One region of the Bradyrhizobium sp. S3.12.5 genome, then DNA from elsewhere that is predicted to be linked to it. Evidence: riboswitches for the same ligand, from Rfam matches in the RefSeq annotation. Region 1 holds a riboswitch; each other region holds the start of a gene.
What was found. A riboswitch is a leader RNA that binds a small molecule or an ion and turns the genes downstream of it on or off. The one in region 1 is predicted to bind cobalamin.
Positions count from the first base shown of each region.

Region 2: another riboswitch for cobalamin. It lies ahead of ABIC09_RS02315 (TonB-dependent receptor); the one in region 1 lies ahead of metE (5-methyltetrahydropteroyltriglutamate--homocysteine S-methyltransferase).
Region 3: another riboswitch for cobalamin. It lies ahead of ABIC09_RS02395 (DUF1636 family protein); the one in region 1 lies ahead of metE (5-methyltetrahydropteroyltriglutamate--homocysteine S-methyltransferase).

Region 1 is NZ_JBEPRF010000031.1:20,446-26,860, reverse strand. It holds gene ABIC09_RS33195 (EAL domain-containing response regulator) at 804-2,018, shown strand; gene ABIC09_RS33190 (4Fe-4S binding protein) at 2,617-2,820, shown strand; cobalamin riboswitch at 2,950-3,143, shown strand; partial or broken gene metE (5-methyltetrahydropteroyltriglutamate--homocysteine S-methyltransferase) at 3,245-5,552, shown strand; gene ABIC09_RS33180 (hypothetical protein) at 5,795-6,052, opposite strand; partial or broken gene ABIC09_RS33175 (hypothetical protein) at 6,288-6,415, opposite strand, start outside.
Region 2 is NZ_JBEPRF010000002.1:19,738-26,152, forward strand. It holds gene ABIC09_RS02305 (amidase) at 1-260, shown strand, start outside; gene ABIC09_RS02310 (PepSY domain-containing protein) at 262-1,695, opposite strand; gene ABIC09_RS02315 (TonB-dependent receptor) at 1,708-4,062, opposite strand; cobalamin riboswitch at 4,180-4,381, opposite strand; gene ABIC09_RS02320 (histidine phosphatase family protein) at 4,454-5,026, shown strand; gene cobT (nicotinate-nucleotide--dimethylbenzimidazole phosphoribosyltransferase) at 5,027-6,079, opposite strand; gene cobF (precorrin-6A synthase (deacetylating)) at 6,090-6,415, opposite strand, start outside.
Region 3 is NZ_JBEPRF010000002.1:37,356-43,770, forward strand. It holds gene cobN (cobaltochelatase subunit CobN) at 1-804, opposite strand, end outside; gene cobW (cobalamin biosynthesis protein CobW) at 804-1,838, opposite strand; gene ABIC09_RS02395 (DUF1636 family protein) at 1,835-2,209, opposite strand; cobalamin riboswitch at 2,306-2,525, opposite strand; gene cobO (cob(I)yrinic acid a,c-diamide adenosyltransferase) at 2,566-3,201, shown strand; gene ABIC09_RS02405 (cobyric acid synthase) at 3,242-4,690, shown strand; gene cobD (threonine-phosphate decarboxylase CobD) at 4,679-5,644, opposite strand; gene cbiB (adenosylcobinamide-phosphate synthase CbiB) at 5,656-6,415, opposite strand, start outside.

The DNA of each region.
Region 1 (6,415 bases):
CCGTGTGGCTTGTTGCTCGATGACAAAAATGTAGACCTTGTCGGGATCCTGAATCAGGCGACAAGGCCGCCTGCTTCGCGTCTTCAAGGCTGAACTCTGGTCCGGGGCCACCTAGTTCGGAAAGTAGCTTTTCGACCGCTTCTGCGATCGTGTCCTCATCTCCCGGCCGGCCTTTGCGCATAGCCGTGCCCGCGTGGAGCAGGCCTTGCGCTTCAGCGCCAATACGAACACCCGCCGCGTTAGCCCCTCTTGAGGAAAGTCATCGTCAGAAAGATACAGAAAACGCAATTGAGAGCAACTATCAACCTCGGTAGGGAATAGGACCTCCGCACTCGGTATAAGCAACACAGGTGAAGAAAGTGCAAGCTGTTGCCGTTCTCAGAATCGACTGCGACTTGATCAGCTGAGAACTCGTTGTGGACTTTCTTCGATTGGAACATAAATCCACCAGACCGTACATTCGCGCGTGGACAGCCCAAGCGATTGCCGACCGTCGCTCACGAGCGGCTCCATGCTGTAGACCTTGCACCATGATATTCGCCGCGGCCATAGGCGCATCAGCTCGGCGCGTCGGAATGTGAGATGCCCCAAGTCGCGTGCGTCACCCGTACAAAGTTGCGCGAAGTCCACCAGGTGTCATACGCGTGCGCCGACAAAATCGTGTGAACAACATCGCGAAAGATTTTGCACGCTAATGCACCATCTTAAGCTTACCTCGAAGAATCGAAAGATAATGCCAAGCACAGCTTGTTTGGACCTTCGCTCCTCGTTTAAGGGACCATCACGGAACGGGAGTGGTTGCGATGGGGCATGGGCAGGCCGAACTTGTCGGACGAAAACCTGTAATCTTCGGGCACCGTAAGGTGCGGCCGCGAGCGTGCGTGGCGGTCGGAAAGCGGCATCTGCGCGCCTTTCTTCGGGATGTGCTGGAGGGTATGGGGTTTGTTATCAGCGAATGCGGCACTGCTGACGAGTTGTCGCACGTACTCTGCACGGAGTTCCCTGATCTGATCCTGCTCGGCATTGGCTCGGATCGCATCGAGCCTGGACGATTGCTCGAGATACTCGTACGCGAAGAATTTGCGGGCAAAGTGCTGGCGTTCGGCGCCCGCGAGTCGATCATCATCACGGCAGTGCAACAGGTCGGGGGCGAATATGGACTTGCTATGCTGCCGCCACTGAGAACGCCGTTTGCAGCTGAGACGTTGCGCGATCGGGTCGCCATGCTCTTGCCCAGAGAGCCGGCGCCCCGTCCGGCGGTCCATGTCGGAGAAGCCTTACACGCTGGCTGGCTTGAGCTCTGGTATGAGCCGAAGTTTGACGCGTGTACCCTCAGCCGCCGCGGCGCCGAGGCGCTTGTGCGAATGCGGCACCCGACCTGGGGCGTTGTTCCACCGGCCTATTTCATCCCGGAGCCTCACGATCCGCATTTTAGGGAGTTGTCGCAGTTCGTGATCGACCGCGCCATCAAGGATTGGCACTATCTTCTGGAGCACCAAACTTCCATCGATCTCTCCGTCAATCTGCCGGCCGCATTCCTGATTGACCCGCAGGCGGTACGTGATCTCTGTCAGCGCATGCCGTCGCACCCGGATTTCGGCGGCTTGACGATTGAAATCGAGAGCAAGGAGGCCATCCAGAACCTAGATCTCCTGATCGAGGTCGCGCGTGAGGTTCGCTTTCACAACATTGGCTTTGCAATCGACAATGTCGGCACCAATTGGCCGCAGCTCATGGGGGTGGAAAAATTCCCGTTCATGAAGTTGAAAGTGGAACGGCAGTTCATCGCTGGTTGCGGAAATGGGGCCCTGAAGCGAACCGTGTGCCGCCATATCGTTGATCTAGCCAAAGAGTACAGTGTGCGCACTGTCGCCGAAGGTGTGGAGAGCGAGGCCGACCTGATTGCTGTGACCGAACTCGGCTTCGACCTTGCGCAGGGCCATCTGTTCGGAAAGGCCATGCCGCTGAAGCAATTTGCACAATCATCCTTCAGCCCTTCTCCACTTCGTCCAAAATAGTTGCACGACAGGTGGCTAAGCACGGTCAGGCAAAGCGGACCAGCGCTCGTCCGCACTGCTGCGCCTAGTCGGTACCAGGCGTGCTGACAGGCGGTCACTTTGCAAAGCCAGCGTCGCTCCTCCCAGCGCAACTTCATTTCTCTCCGAAGCCACGCGTAGCGTTTTGTAGCACAGACTGTTCTTGGCCAGTCTCAGCCAGTTCCGCGGAGATAACGTTGCAGCCATCAGCGAGGTTTGCACAAAACCTCCGGTCAAGGCGTGTGACCGAAGGTCTGCCGAGATCCGGCGTAGACGCGCGTTGGCTCGCGGCTTTTAGTCGCGCCGCCGGTTCGTAATCGTCGAGCCTCGCTTGGTCCCGCGCTGCTGTGATAGACAAACCTGGCAGCGCGCAGCGGATGAGTCGCGAGTGGCTCTCGGAGTAGGGCCCGAGGGCTCGTATCGCTCGAAATTAAGGCGGCCTGTTGCTGTCGCAGACGCAACATGGTCTCAGACCCGGGCAGCACAATTGCGCGAATTGCCCAGCATTGAGCGCGTCCGTTTGGCACGGCCCTTGAAAGGGATCGCGAATGGCATCGTTCGCCCAAAGGAGTCGGAAGGTATGGCTTACAAGATCGTCGCTTCGCAATGTACGGTTTGCGGTGCATGTGAGTTCGAGTGTCCCAACGCGGCGATCAGCCTCAAGCGCGACATTTACGTTATCGACGCCAAGAAGTGTACGGAGTGCGAGGGCCATTGCGACACGCCGCAATGCGCGGTCGTCTGTCCGGTGCCTGACACCTGTGTCCCGTCTAAGACAGCATAACCAACCCGCGTCGAGAAACCTTCATCGCTCGATTTCGCCTAAGACCGTCATAGCCGACCTAGTACGGCTCGCAATGACTTGGGCAACACGCAGCCAGGCTCGGTGGGTTGACGCATCGAGCCCCGTCCGCAAAATGCCGGAAGTCGTGGTCTCCGGTTTGATCCGGAGCTAAGAGGGAAGCCGGTGTAATCCCGGCGCTGCCCCCGCAACTGTGAGCGGCGAGCCGCTGTCCAACGAAGTCACTGAAGCCAGGCGGCTTCGGGAAGGCCGGACAGCAGCGACGACCCGCGAGCCAGCAGACCTGCCTCGACAAGATATCGTCCACGGGCGGGGTGTCCCGGTGGTGCACCTAACAGCTGTCGCTCACGCGACATTCGCTGCACGCGTCCGCCATGGCCTTTGCCCCAATCATGGGGTCTAAGCTATGTCTATTCGTTCGCTTCCCGTTGCCACACTGGGGACGTCACGCATCGGCCCACGACGCGAGCTCAAGTTCGCGCTCGAGAGCTACTGGGCGGGAAAGTCCAGCGCAGCCGAGCTCCTCGAGGCGGGAAGTGGACTTCGTGCCGCGAATTGGGCACGGCAGAAATCCCGCGGCGCGACCGTCATTCCTTCGAATGACTTCTCGCTCTACGACCATGTGCTCGATACTAGCGTAATGGTCGGCGCCATTCCCGACGTATACGGCTGGACCGGCGGTCCTGTGTCGCGCAAGACCTACCTCACCATGGCATGTGGCGCTCAGGATGGTGGTCACGCTCAGCATGGGCCTGGCGTAGCCGCGCAGGAGATGACGAAGTGGTTCGATACCAACTACCACTACATGGTGCCGGAATTTCAACAGCATCAAATCCTTAGGTATTCCTCTCGAAAGCCGATCGAGGAGTATGAGGAGGCAAAAAGTCTCGGCTCCCAGGGTCCCGTCCTGGTTGGCCCAGTCACTTTCCTGAAGCTCGGCAAAAGCTCAAATCCAGCATTCAATCCGTTGTCGTTGCTCGATCGGCTCCTCCCAGTCTATGTCGATGTTCTCCGCGAACTAGCCTCGCGCGGTGCTGAATGGGTTCAGCTCGATGAGCCATTCCTAGTGATGGACCTGGATGAGGCATTTCGGGCGGCTGTCCGCCGGGCCTATGCTCATTTCGCAAAGGCCGTGCCGGCGCTTAAAATCATGCTGGCCACTTATTTCGGGGCCATCGGCGACAATCTTGAAACAACCTTGGCCTTGCCCGTTGCCGGGCTTCATTTGGACCTGGTTCGGGCGCCCGAGCAGTTGGACACAATTGTGGCCACCGCCCGTAGAGATCTCGTGGTCTCGTTAGGCGTCGTCGATGGGCGCAACGTGTGGCGCTCCAATCTTCCGTCGCTGCTCCGCCACTTGCCCCTCTGGTCAAAAACCTGGGCAGGGACTGTGTTCAGGTTGCTCCCTCCTGCTCGCTGCTTCATGTTCGATCGACATTGAGCTAGAGACCGATCTCGATCCCAATCTGAAGACGTGGCTGGCGTTCTCAGTTCAGAAGATCAAGGAACTTTCGATATTGGGCAAAGCGCTGGCCGGCCATGCTGTCGAGGTGGCCGATTCACTTGCGTTCTCGGAGGACGCCGCCGTCACGCGCGCAACATCCCCCACGATCCACAACGCGAACATCGCCGGACGAATGGCCGCGATCGACGATAGCATGCGTCGCAGTCGCAGCGCATTCACCCAGCGCGCCCACGTCCAGCGCGCCGCGTTCGCATTGCCGATGTTTCCAACGACAACCATAGGATCCTTCCCGCAAATGACCGACGTCCGGAATGCGCGTGCGGCTCATGCACGGGGAGCGCTGAATGACACGCAGTACGAGCACCTTCTGAAAGCGGAGACAGCCCGTACCGTGCAGCGGCGGGAAGATATCGGCCTGGACGTGCTCGTCCACGGTGAGTTCGAGCGCAATGACATGGTTCAATACTTTGGCGAGCAGCTGTTGGGCTTCGCTTTCACCAAGCACGGCTGGGTTCAGTCTTATGGCTCGCGGTACGTTCGTCCGCCTATTCTGTTCGGAGATGTCTCCCGGCCGAAGCCCATGACCGTTGAGTGGTGGCGCTATGCGCAGTCTCTGACCAAAAAACCCGTCAAAGCTATGCTGACCGGACCGGTGACGATCCTGAACTGTTCGTTCGTCCGTGACGACATCCCGCGGAGCGAGACATGCCGACAGATCGCTCTCGCGATCCGGGATGAGGTCATCGAGCTTGAGGCAGCCGGAGCGAGCATGATCCAGATCGATGAGGCTGCGTTGCGCGAGGGATCGCCGCTACGCAAATCGCAGTGGAAGAACTAGCTCGATTGGGCAGTGGACAGCTTCCGCGTTTGCTCCTCGGCGGTCGACGACCGAACTCAGATCCATACCCACATGTGCTATTCCGAGTTCAACGAAATCATCGATGCGATCGCAGCAATGGATGCCGACGTGATTTCAATTGAGACCTCGCGTTCTAAAATGGAATTGCTCGATGCCTTCCAGAGCTAGAAATATCCCAATGAGATCGGGCACGGCTTCTATGACATTCATTCACCGCGCATTGCCGCAGCGGCGGAGATCAAGCAGCTGATTATGTTGGCGCGGCAGCGAGTTTCCGATCGGCAGCTCTGGATCAATCCCGACTGCGGACTTGAAACGCGAAGGTGGGAGGAGGTGCGTCCCGTGCTCGTCAATATGGTGTCCGCCGCACGCAAGTTGCGGGCTGAGTCATGGTGGTGCGGAGCGTTTGGTCAACGCGTTTGTGAATACGCTTTGGGAGCTTGTGACGCCCGCGGGCTCCCAAGGATTCCAGCGCCCGGCAATGCCAGCGGGCGTTGGCGGAGACGGTAGCATACAGCTGGCGACAAGCTCGAGTCTCGATCCGACGGCCGACAGCATGCCGGCGATGCCGATCAGGTGACATGTTCCGTTGTCATTAACGCTGGACGCGAACCGCAGCCCGACTGTTTCATTTATCCATCGCGTGGATGCGTGCCATCACAACAATCAATTTTACCGCCCTTGCGGAATGTCATACGAAATTGGCGGCTTGGCACGATGCTCGGGAAAGGTAATCGAGCGCCGTTGGTGTTTGGCGGTGCCAAATGCTGCTGCGCCACGCAAACGGTGGCTTGAGTTTCAGGGCACGGCACCGAAACCGCTTGCGCGAAGGATCCCAGCTTGAGCAAGGCACTGCCTTGCCAACCGGACAGCGGGCGAGTGGTGGTCAAGTCCTGAGGTTTTCCCACAGGAGTGGAAGGCAAGCGGCTCCAGATTTCGTGCGGAGCGATATCCGCTCCTCGTTGCTTGACGGCGAATGCCCTCGCCGTAAATCGATCGCCGGTAGTCCTCCCTACCGACGAAAGCTGGTGCGATTCATAAAGCGGCGTCGCTCCAGCGTGACTTTCGCCCGGCCTCCCGAGGAGGCCGGGCTTTTTTGTGCCTTCACGAGATCAGTCATTGGCCTCATTGCAGGGCGCCGGGTTGTTGTCGCATCTGCGACGCCAACGTATGAGGCCGGTGCGTTGACCTATCTTCTATAGAAGGCTTTGGTGTGGTGTTCGTACGCCTGGGTAGTCTCGGATACTCGATCT
Region 2 (6,415 bases), on a different contig from region 1:
TGCTGGCCCCGACGGTGCCCTGTGTCGCCTGGCCGTTGACCCAGCTCGGACCCGACCTGATCGGCGGCCGCCCGGCGAGCCCCCGCGGGCACGCCGTGTTCACACCATTCGTCAATCACGCCCGGCTGCCGGCGATCTCGATCCCATGCGGGCGAGATAAGGCCGGGCTTCCTTTCGGCCTCCAGATCATCGCCCGGCGCGGGCAGGACCGCACATTGCTGTGCGCCGCACGACATATCGAGGCGGTGCTGCGGGCGTAGCTCAGGTCACGAAGGTCGACCGCAAACGGTTCCAGCCGATCACGATGCCCGTGACGGAGAACACCAGGCCAAGCGCGCAAAGTCCGGCGATCAGGACATCGCGCAGATGCGGATGCGCCATCAGGACAGCGAAATCCAGCGTGTGCAGCGCGCTGTAGAACCAGCGATAGGCCCGTCGCGAGGCATCCAGCCGTTGCAGCACGCTGCCATCGGCGCCGTCGATGTCGAACCAGAGATCGCCGCAGCGGGCGCGGTAGACGGGCGCGCCGGGAACGATGGACTGCGCGGGATAGTCATCCTTATAGGCGACAACGGACGCCGCGCCGCAGCCTGTCGCCAGGCGCGTCGTCAGGCTGAGGAAGTCCTGCTCAGTCAGGAACGCCGCTTGCCGAGCCGGGGCCGGCTCGCCCACCCTGGTCAAGGTCTGGCTGTTAAGGCCGGTCCGATCGCGCCGAAAGACGCTCCCCTGGAAGGCAAACCATTCGATTTCACGGACCGGGGAGGAAATGGGCTGCTGATCGAGCGACGGAGCTGCGCGCCAGTCCGGCACGGCGTTCGTCACGGCGGCCTCGGCCGGGGTCAATTGCCCACGCGAGAACAGCCGGCCGTGATCCATCGAGAGCCAGCCGCTGAAAATCCAGGTCAGCACGAAAGCAGTCGAAACCAGCCCGATGATGTGATGCAGGGCGTGCCAACCGCGATAGGGCGACGCGATCCGGCGCGGGCGAATCCTGATCCTGACGACGCCGAGCACCGCGCCCAGCAGTGCGGCGATCAAAGCCACCAGCGACAGTGTCGAGACCACCTGGTCCCACAGCGACCAGTTGCTCCTGAGCACCGTCGGATAGATCCAGTGCACGACGCAGCCGACCCAATTCCATCCGCGCTCGCTGCGGATCGTGTCGAGCACAACCTCGCCGGTGCGCGACGAGACATAGATTTCCGTTCCCGCCGCATCGCCGAGCGCGACCCGAAACAGAGGCCGATGGCGATCGAAACCGTTGGGGACGCTCCATTGATCGTAATCGGCACGCGCGACGATCGTGGCGTTTGCGGCATCGAACCCACGTCGACGAGCATGATCTTGCGCAATGGCGAGCGCGACGTCGGGAAACTCCACCGATGCATCGGCCCCATCGGACGCATGAACCGCCCGCACACGCGATGGTCCCGACACCACATAGACCGGCCCGTCGCTGCGCTGGATCAAGCGCACACGCGTGGCGTCCGCGATTCCACTGGCGGCGACCGCGTCGGCCACCGACATGACCGGCTGCGCGCGCTCAACTGGCGCGAGCCCGGCAAAGCGCTCCGCCTCCGTCAGCGACGGAAACGGAACGAAGTGCATCACGATTCCGCTCGCAAACCACATCGCGAACAGGAAGCAGAACGCGATCCCGAGCCAGCGGTGCGAGAGGACGATCGCGCCCATCATGTGGTCAACACCCTACCATTTGAACGCGGCGGAGATTTCATAGGTCCGCGGTGCACCCAGCAGGATCTGGTCGGGATAAAACGGGTCGCCCCAGATCGCGTAGCGCTTGTCGGTGAAGTTGCGCACCCGGAAGGTTACGCGGGCCTGGTCGACCGCATTGAACACCGTCTTGGGGATATCGACGAAGGCGTAGACATCGCCGACGTTGTAGGCATTCATGGTCACGGTGTTCGCATCGGTGTTGTAGCGGTCGCCGACATGGCGGCCGGTGATGCCGACCTCCACCGGCCATGCCGTCGAGAAGCGCCAGGACGCGCCGGCATTGGCGACGATGCGCGGCACGTTCGGCGGTGTGTTGCCGGAGAACGAGCCGCCGACGAAATCATAATCGGCATAGCGCGCATCGACATAGGCGATGTTGCCCCAGAGACGCAAAGGCTCGATCGGGCGGACCGATCCGGCAAGCTCGACACCCTTGGATTCCTGCCGTCCCGCGATGTTGAGCGTCATGCCGCCGGCCGCCGCATAGACATTCTTGCGCACGATATCGTAGGCCGAGAACGACCACTCCGCCCTGTTGTCCCAGAGCACATGCTTGACGCCAGTCTCGTAAGTGCGCGCGGTCGTCAGGTCGAGGTTCTGGGTCGGAGCAAGCAGGAAGATATTGTTGGCCGAGACGTCCGCGCCGGTGGCGTACTGGCTGAAGAAGGTCAGGCCCGGAACGGCTTCCCAGGTGTAGCCGATGCGGCCGGTGACGGGCGCCCAGGATTTCGAGAATGGGAAGTCTGCTTTCACAAGCCCGGCGGGGTCAGTCGAATTGCGGTCAAGCCCAATATGCTCGACGCGCAGACCACCGATCAGCGCAAAGGTGCGCGTCAGCTTCAGCCGGTCCTCGAACGACAGCGCCTCGTTGTCGATGCGCGCGGTCTGCTGCTGTATCGTGAGCGGGCCATAAAAACCGCGGTCGAAATCGACCAGCGGCACAGAATCGCCAAGGGGCTTGAAGGCACCCGGCCTGACGAAGTCCAGGTAGCTCGACGACAGCGTCGTGACGAGACGATTGTCGAAGCCTGCGATATTCGCATCCCAAGTCAGGTCGGTGATGTTGCCGACCAGCCGCTGGCTGTGCGCCACATAGAAGCGGCTGCGATCAACCGTGTTGGTCGCGGTGTTGAACGCCTCGACCTCGTTGTTGAACCAGGAGCGCTCGGCGCCGTAGGCATAGGCCTGGCTCTTCAACGTCAGGTCGGGGGTAAGCTTCAGCTCGAAGCCGCCGCGCAGCCAGACCTCCTGCGCCACGTTGCGATTGTCGAGGACGTTGTAATTGGTGTTGAAGGTGCGGTCGTCGATCGTGATCGGCCCGAGAATCGAATTGTTGGAGGCGACATAGGCGCCCGAGACGATGCCGGCCGTCGCATGCGATCCGCTATAGGCCACCGGCACCAGTGGCGCGCCCCAATAAGCCTTTGAGCGGTCCTCGCGATATTCGATCGCGCCCCAGACCTTGAGGCTGTCGGAGATGCGGTAGTTGAGCTGGCCGGAGACGTCGAGCGTTTTGGTGTTGGTGTCGTCGGCAAAGCCGTTGAGCGTGGAGCGGCTGACGTCGAAGCGGTAGTCGAGCCCCTCGACATTGGTGCTGCCGCCCGAGCCGTAATGCGCGCGGAAGGAGTTCAGGGAGTCGTATGAAAAGTCAGCCTCGTTCCGGATCGGCCCGGTGTGCGGCTGCCTGCTGACGAAGTTGATCGCGCCGCCGGCGGCGCCCTCGCCCGAGATCAGCGAGGCCGGCCCTTTCAGGATCTCCACGGCTTCAAGATTGGCCGTGTCGGTGATCCGCGAGGTCATGTTCTGCGGGCCGATCTTGATGCCGTTGTAGAGCGTGTTGATCTGGCTGTTGGTGAAGCCGCGCATCGAGAAGGCCGACGGCTCCGCCGGATTGTCGCCGGCGGTGACGCCGACCGCGCCCTGGGCGACGTCGGAGACGGTGCGGTAGCCCTGCTCGCGCATGGTCTCGGCGGAGATCACCTCGACGGTTGCGGGCGTCTCGCGCACGGTCAGGCCGAGGCGCGAGGCACTTTCGGCGACCACGTTGCTGTTGAGCGGCGTCGGCGCCGCAGCGATCGGCACGACCGGCTTGGGCGCGGCCGCTGCCGCGGCGGCCCTGCGCGCCGCCGTGCGGCGTGCGCTTGCCGCATCCCGGCCGGCCGGCTTGGTCTGCTTGCGGGATTGCGGCGGCGAGACCTCCACGGGCGGCAGGGGTTCGCGGACCTGCTGCGCCAAGGCAGCTGGCATGTCGATGGCGACAAAAGATGTGAGAGCGGCGGACGCCAGCAGGAAACGGCGTGGTCGTACAATACGGCTAGAAGACACGGTCTTGGACCTCGGTGTGACGTCAGTGGCACGTCACCGCGAACCAAGGTCCCATCTTCCGGCTCATAAGCCTTCCGATGAAGCCGAATGTCTGTACTCCCCGACCGACATCTTCGCGTGTGACCACGGCTGACGGCAGGTCTCCTGGCTCGCGGGTCGTGACCGCTTCGTCGCCTTCCCGGGACCGAGGACCCAGTGGCTTCTGACGAAGGATTCACCGCTTACAGTTGCGGGGGCAGCTACGGCATTGGGGACAATGTCCCCGCACCGCATTCCCTTTTCATCCCCTCTCGGGGAAACCGTCAAAATCATCTAGGGTTACGATCAAGACAGAGTCAATGTACAAGCTGCGCCATTATTGCCGCAGCGACCAACTTCTTTGGAGATAAGCATGGAAGGCGAGACCTTCCTCTGGCTGATCCGGCATGCGCCGGTCGGCGGCGTCAAAGGGACGATCCACGCCGCCGACGCGCCCGCCGATCTCGGCGACCGCGCGCAGCTGGAGGCGCTGCGGCAGCGCTTGCCGCAGGATGCCGCGAGCTATGCCAGCCCGTCACGACGTACGGTCGAGACGGCGCGCGCTCTAGGGCTAGAGCCGGCGTTGGTCACCGAATTCGGCGAGCAGGATTTTGGCGGCTGGACCGGCCGGCGGCATGACGAGCTCGCGGCCGACGGAGGCCAGGCCTATGCGCAATTCTGGAGCGATCCGGCGCGCGGACGGCCGCCAGGCGGCGAGAGCTTTGAGGATCAGGTCGCGCGCGTCCGGCTGGGGCTAGCGCGGATCGGCACAGCTCACGCAACGCTCGTCGTGCATTCAGGCACCATCCGTGCCGCGCTCTGCCTCGCACTGGATCTGACGCCGCAAGCGGCGTTGCGCTTCGTGATCGATCCGCTGTCGCTGACCCGGATCGATCGGCTCGCGACCGGCTGGCGTGTCGTCTCGGTCAATCAGCGCGTGGCCTGATCAAACAGGCCGATCCGGCACGTTGGCCTGCGCGAACGTCGCCATGTCGTTGTGAAGGCTACATGCCGATCGCACCAGCGGCAGCGCGATCGCGGCGCCCGATCCCTCACCGAGCCTGAGATCGAGGCTGATCAGCGGCTGCACGTTCAGCGCGCGCAGCACCAGCCGATGCCCCTGCTCCGCCGATTGATGCGAGGCGAGCTGGAACGGCTGGCACGACGGGTTCAGCCGCACGGCCGCGAGCGCGGCAACGGAGACGATGAAACCGTCGATCAGCACGGGAATGCGCGCCTGCGCGGCTGCGATGATTGCGCCGGAGATCGCCGCAATCTCGAGGCCCCCCACGGCGCACAGGATCTTTTCCGGCGCCGCACCCGCAACGCCATGACGCGCGATCGCCGCATCGATCACGCGCGCCTTGTGCGCCCGGCCCGCCGCATCGACTCCGGTGCCCGTGCCCGCGATTTCCTCGGCGCTGATGCCGAGCAGGCTCGCGGCGATCGCCGCCGACGTCGTGGTGTTGCCGATGCCCATCTCGCCGAAGATCAGCAGATCGGGCTGATTGGCCTGCGCCCGCCCCACTGCGCGCTGGCCGGCCTCGAAGGCGAATGCAAGCTCGGCCGGCAAGAGTGCTGCGTCGATGCTGAAATCGCGGGTGCCAAAGCGCGGCTTGTCCGTGACGATATCAGGCATCGCCATTTCAGCCAGCGTTCCGGCATCGACGACCTCGAGGGTAGAGCCGAGCTCGCGCGCCAGCACCGAGATCGCGGCGCCGCCGGAGGCAAAATTCGCCATCATCGCGATGGTCACGGCCTGCGGATAGGCCGACACGCCCTGCGCGACGATGCCGTGATCGCCGGCGAAGATGACGATCGGCACGCGTGCGGCCCGAGGGCGTTCGGTCGCCTGCAAGGCGGCAAGCTCGATCGCAAGCTGCTCCAGCCGCCCCAGCGCGCCGGTCGGTTTTGTCAGTTGCGTCTGCCGCGCGATCGCGGCCTCGCGATGAGCGGCGGAGATCTCGGGGCATTTCCGGGTGACCCAATCAGGGAGCATGGTGCCTCGCTTACGGCCTGCGCTTGAGAATGTAACTGTCCATGATCCAGCCGTGCCGCTCGCGCGCGGCCTGCCGCGATGCGACGATGCGCGGGCCGATCTTGGCGAGCGCGCCGGACATGATGATCTGATCGGCCATGCCGAGATAGGCGCCCCACCAGATGTGAAGTCCCTCCGGATCGAGCGACTGGAACGCCGTGCCGCCGTCGAGCATCACAACGACTGTGTCGACGCCCACCGGCCAGCCGCCTTCGCGCAAGCGGCGTCCCGTCGTCACCAGAAACGGCTCGCCGATGTCGTTGAGCGGCAGCGCATGGGCCGCGCACAGCGCCTGGA
Region 3 (6,415 bases), on a different contig from region 1:
CATCGCCGAGAACGCCGTCGCATTGACGATCGCCGCCGGAGGATTGTTCGCGAGATACGTCCTCAGCCAATCCGCAACGCCTGCGGCCTTCAGGGAGGTGACGAACGCGCCGTGAGCGTCAAACCCCTGTTCGCGCAGCGCCGCGATCAGCGCATCGACCGGACCGGTTTCGGCAGCCGTGAGATAGGAGCGATAGAACGTCACCAGCGCGCGTGGCTTCCCTTCACTCGGCACCGGCGCGCCGATGACGCCGCGTGGGGGATCGTAAAAGCCCATCTCGGGAACGGTCATCTCGCCGACGACCGGCCCGGCGTATAGGCCAGATGCCAGCGCGAGTTGCGCGATCGCGGCTTGCGCGGCGACGGGGCCGCCGGTGTCGCAGAGCACTTTCAGCCGGCGCAGTGTTGAGACCGGCAAGGTGGAATAGGCATCGAGCCGCGTGTCGTCACGACCATCAGCCGGCAGCACGGCGAGCACGATGTTGCGATCCTTCGCCAGCTGCTGCAGCGCCGCCAGCCCGTACGGCCAATAGGACTCACCGCCGATCAGCCGCACCAGGATGCCGCGCGCCCGCGACAACGTGCGCTCGATATAGGTGTCGACCGAGAGCGGATGACGGAGCTCCGCGAGATTCGCCAGCCGCAGCGACGGCAGGCTGGTGCGGCCGCGGCGCCAGCCGGCCGCGAACGCCGCGAGGTCGGAATCCGAGTACGAGAGCACCACGAGATCGGCCGGGTCCTGGCCGATGTCCCTTGGCGTCGCGGTCTCCTCGAGACCGCGGCTCTCGCGGAAGACGACGTGCATCAGACTCCCAATCCCGCCTTGATCGCGGCCGCGTCGATATCGCCGTGCTCGCCGATCACGACGAGCTTTGACTGCCTGTGACCCGCGCCCCAGGGCTTGTCGAACTGATGCCGCACACGCTCGCCGACGGCCTGCAGCAGCAGGCGCATCGGCTTGCCCGCGACCGCGATGTAGCCCTTGACGCGCAGCACGTTCTGCTCACGTGACAGCTTCTGGACCGATGCGACCAGTGCATCGATGTCAGTGACCTCAGGAAGATCGATCACGACGGAGGCAAAATCGTCGTGCTCGTGGTCCTCCTCGCCATCATGATGCGAGGGGCGCGCGGCGAGATCGTTCTCGGCGGCAGCACCGAGGCCAAGGATGACGCGCGCATCGATCGCGCCGTCGGTCACCGGCAGCATCGGTACGCGGCGCGGCATCTCGGCGGTGATCAACGCCTTGGCGGCCTCAATGCCGGCTGCGCCCGCAAGATCGGCCTTGGTCAGCAGCACGATGTCGGCGCAGGCGATCTGGTCCTCGAACACTTCCGACAGTGGCGTCTCGTGATCGAGATTGTCGTCCGACGCACGTTGCGCTTCGACCGCAGCCGGATCCGGCGCAAAGCGGCCGGCGGCGACCGCCTCGGCATCGGCGAGCGCGATCACGCCATCAACCGTGATGCGCGAGCGGATCTCCGGCCAGTCGAACGCCTTCAGCAGCGGCTTTGGCAGCGCCAACCCCGAAGTCTCGATCAGGATGTGATCGGGCCGCACCGGGCGAGCCAAGAGCTTCTCCATGGTCGGAATGAAATCATCCGCAACGGTGCAGCAGATGCAGCCATTGGCGAGCTCGACGATGTTCTCTTCGGGGCAGTTCGCATCCGCGCAGGACTTCAAGATCTCGCCGTCGACGCCTTCGCTGCCGAACTCGTTGACAAGCACGGCGAGCTTCTTGCCGTTGGGATTGGCGAGCAGATGCTGGATCAGCGTCGTCTTGCCGGAGCCGAGAAAGCCGGTGACCACCGTCACAGGGACTTTTGCGAGCGAGTTCATTCGGCGGCCTCCGGCAACACGGCAATGGGGGGAATGCGGGCAAGCGACTGCTTGCGGAAGATCTCAGGCCTGCTGCGCCACGGCACGAGGCCATCGGGCGCGGCGGCATAGGCGGCAGCGCCCGCGACCACGTCCTGCGCGTTGGCATCCGACAGCCGGCCATAGACATAGGACCAGCGGCCGGGCGCGCTGAGCGCCACCGAGCAGCCCTGGCTGCATGCAGACAGGCATTCGACGGGAACCACATTGACGCCGTCGGGCACGCCGGCCTCGAGGATCGCTCCATGCAGGCGCTTGCCGGGTGTCGCCTCGCCTTCGCTCGGCGTCTCGCCGGCACGGCAGGTGATGCAGACGTGAAGTGTAACGGTCATCGCCTCTTCCAGAAGTATCTGCGGGAGGCGAAGAGGCACACGAACCGTTCTTGCGAAGGCCCGTTTCCCCGTCGCGGAACACCCCGTCCGCCGGTTCAAGAATCGTCCGCGCTGGCAGGTCTCCCGGCTTGCGGAGCAGGGTTTCCCCTTCGATCCCCGCCTTCCCGATCCGCAAGTAGGATCAGTGGCTTTGGGCATCTCTCCGGTCACGGTCGCGGGGGCGGCTGCAGTTTGGACCCAAATCTTGCCGATTCGGACCCTATCGCATTCCCTCTTCGCCTGTCATAGGACAGGAACCAACGCCGGGTCACCATTTGCCCCCGGCCGCCTCTTGTCAAGCCGAAGGACCGGGTACGATGACGCCTGAACCGGATACAAAAACGGCCGCGGAAGCCGACGCCAGGCATGCCGCGAAGATGGCGAAAATCAAGGTCGCGCGCGACAAGATCATGGCGACCAAGAGCGGCGAAAAGGGCCTCATCATCGTCCATACCGGTGCCGGCAAGGGCAAGTCCTCCTCCGCCTTCGGCATGATCGTGCGCTGCGTCGCCCACGGCTTCCCCTGCGCCGTCGTGCAGTTCATCAAGGGCGCCTGGGATACCGGCGAGCGGCGCCTGCTCACCGGCCATTTTGGCGAGCTCTGCCAGTTCCATGCGATGGGCGAAGGCTTTACCTGGGAGACGCAGGACCGCGCCCGCGACATCGCGGCCGCGCGCGCCGGCTGGGACAAGGCGAAGGAACTGATTCTCGATTCCAATCTGCGCATGGTCGTGCTCGACGAGATCAACATCGCGCTGCGCTACGACTATCTCGACATCGCGGAGGTCGTCGATTTCCTGAAGACCTCGAAACCGCCGATGACGCATGTCGTGCTCACCGGGCGCAACGCCAAGGACGAGCTGATCGAGATCGCCGATCTCGTCACCGAGATGACGCTGGTGAAGCATCCGTTCCGCTCCGGCATCAAGGCGCAGGCCGGCGTCGAGTTCTGAAGACACCAAGCTCTGAAAAAACCAAGCTCTTAAAAAAACCATGGCGCGCGCATTGATGATCCAGGGAGCCGGCTCGGACGTGGGCAAATCGCTCATCGTCGCCGGTCTCGCGCGCGCCTTCACGCGCCGCGGACTCCGCGTGCTCCCGTTCAAGCCGCAGAACATGTCGAACAATGCCGCCGTCACCATCGATGGTGGCGAGATCGGCCGCGCCCAGGCGCTGCAGGCGCTCGCCGCCGGCGTCGAGCCGCACACCGACATGAACCCGGTGCTGCTGAAACCCGAGACGGATGTCGGCGCGCAGGTCATCGTGCAGGGCAAGCGCATCGCGACCGCGCGTGCACGCGAATACGCGGCGATGAAGCCTTCCTTGATGGGCGCGGTGCTGGAGAGCTTTGAGCGGCTGAAGGCGCGCTCCGATCTGGTGCTGGTCGAAGGCGCCGGCAGTCCGGCCGAGGTGAATCTGCGCAAGGCCGACATCGCCAATATGGGCTTTGCGCGCAAGGCCGACGTGCCCGTCGTGCTGGTCGGCGACATCGATCGCGGCGGCGTCATCGCGCAGCTCGTCGGCATCAAGACGGTGATCGACCCCGACGATGCCGCGATGATCCAGGGTTTTGTCATCAACAAGTTCCGCGGCGATCCCACGCTGTTCGACGACGGCTACAGGCTGATCGAAGCGAAGACCGAATGGCGCGGCCTTGGCGTGCTGCCCTGGTTCGCGCGCGCCGGCGAGCTGCCGGCCGAGGATGCGCTGGGCTTAAGCGACGCGCGCAAGCCAGACCAGTGCAAGATTGCCTGCCTCGGGCTGTCGCGGATTGCCAATTTCGACGATCTCGATCCGCTGAAGCTCGAGCCGGGTGTCGATCTCGTGATTGTGCGTCCGGGCGAAGCGATCCCGGGCGATGTCAGCCTCGTCATCATCCCCGGCTCAAAATCCACCCGCGGCGATCTCGCCTTTCTGCGCGCACAGGGCTGGGACATCGATCTGCTCGCGCATCACCGCAGGGGCGGTCATGTGCTCGGCCTCTGCGGCGGCTATCAGATGCTCGGACGCAGCGTCGCCGACCCTGATGGCATTGAGGGGCCCGCGGGCGACACGCCGGGCCTTGGCCTGCTGGATGTGGAAACTGTGATGAGCCCGCAGAAGACGCTGACGCGTGTGACGGCGGTCCATGCGGCGACGGATCAGCCGGTCCAGGCCTACGAGATCCACATCGGTCGCACCGATGGACCTGATCGCGCGCGGCCGTTCTCCAAACTGAACGGCGAGCCCGAAGGCGCGATCTCACGCGATGGGCGCGTGCAAGGCAGCTATCTGCACGGCCTCTTTACGTCGGACGCATTTCGCAGGGCATTCCTTGCAAAGCTCGACATTCCCGCGGGCGACGAGCCCTATCACGCCAGGGTCGAGAGCGCGCTCGACGCACTCGCCGATCACATCGAAAAGCATCTCGACGTCGAAGGCCTCCTCGCGTTAGCGCGCTAGGACCTCGGCAAGGCGCAACCATTCGGCCTCAGCGCCCGGAAGCCCAAGGCGCAGCCATGTCGGGTTTTGCGCGAAGACGCGGGACCAGATCTGGCCACGCGCGAGCTTGTCCTGCGCGGCACGCGCATCCGGCGCCTCGTAGAGGCGAAACAGGGGCGCACCGCCAACCAGCCGCCAGCCTTGCGACTGCGCGATGTCGTCGAGGCGAACGCAGTCGCGGGCAAGCCGCGCTGACGTCGCCTTGGCCCAGGCGTCATCGCGCAAGGCGCGGCAGCCAATCGCGATCGCCGCGCCCGACACCGGCCATGGACCTGACGCCGCCGCGATTCTGCCGACGTCATCCGCATGACCGATCGCGAAGCCGAGCCGCAGGCCGGCAAGACCATAGAACTTTCCGAACGAGCGCAGGATCAGCAGCCCCGGCCGCCCCGCTTCCGAAGCGAGCGAGAGCTCGGGAATGCCGTCCGCAAAACTCTCGTCGATGACGAGGTGACCGACGCGCGGCAACAGCGCGAGCAGATCCTTCGGCGCATAACGGCGGCCGTCGGGATTGTTGGGATTGACGACGATGGCAAGGTTCGCCCCCGCCAGCGCGTCGGGCGCCCTCACCTCCTCGACCTCCCATCCCGCAGCCGACAGAACGGCGGCATATTCGTTGTAGGTCGGCGCGAGAATGCGCGCGCGGCCGCGCGGCGCGAGTTGCGGGAGCAATTGAATGGCAGCCTGTGCGCCGCCCATCGCAACGATCGGCGCGCTCGTGCCATAGGCATGCCGGGCCGTCTGAAGCAGGGCGTCGAGCTCGGACCGCGACGGCAACGCCTGCCAATGATGCGCGGCGATCTCGCCCACCGGATAGGTGAGCCGGTTGATTCCGGTCGACAGATCAATCCAATCCTCTGCGCGTCCGCCAAAACGCTGCCGGGCCAGATCAAGATTTCCACCGTGCTCGCGCATGCCCTGTTCTTTCACGCGCAGGCCAGGATCGCAAGGAGCCCCGCGAGCAGCAGCATGGCCCGACGGTAGACGGTCAATCCCTCGCCGATGTCGGCCGCAAGCGGATCGCGCGCGCCTCCGTTCAGCCAGGGCTCGTCGGTGATGCTGCCGTGATAGATGCGAGGGCCGCTGAGCCGCACGCCGAGCGCTCCCGCCATCGCCGCCTCCGGCCAGCCGGCATTGGGCGATCGATGACGGCGCGCATCGCGCATCATGCACGACAGCGCAGCGGCTCGTCGCGGCGCCAGCATCACGAACAGAAAGCCGGTCAGACGCGCCGGAATGAAATTCGCGACGTCGTCGATGCGCGCCGCGGCCCAGCCAAAGGCTTCGTGCCGTTCGTTGCGATGGCCGATCATGGAGTCGAGCGTGTTGATCGCCTTGTAGCCCAAAATACCGGGCAGGCCGAACAGCGCACCCCAGAACACCGGCGCGACGATGCCGTCGGACGCATTCTCCGCAAGGCTCTCGAGCGCCGCGCGCGCGATGCCGGCTTCATCGAGCGCGGCGGGATCGCGACCAACGATGCGCGAGACCGCCGCGCGGGCCGCGGCGATGTCGCCGCCCAGCAGGGGACTCGCGACCGCGGCGACATGATCATGCAACGAACGTAGCGCCACCAGCGGCCAGGCCAGGATGCCGGCCAGCGCGATTCCGATCCAACTCGGGGGAAGCAAGGACTGGAGCAGCCAGCCGAGCGCAACCGCGAGCGCAATCACCAGAAGCGCGCCG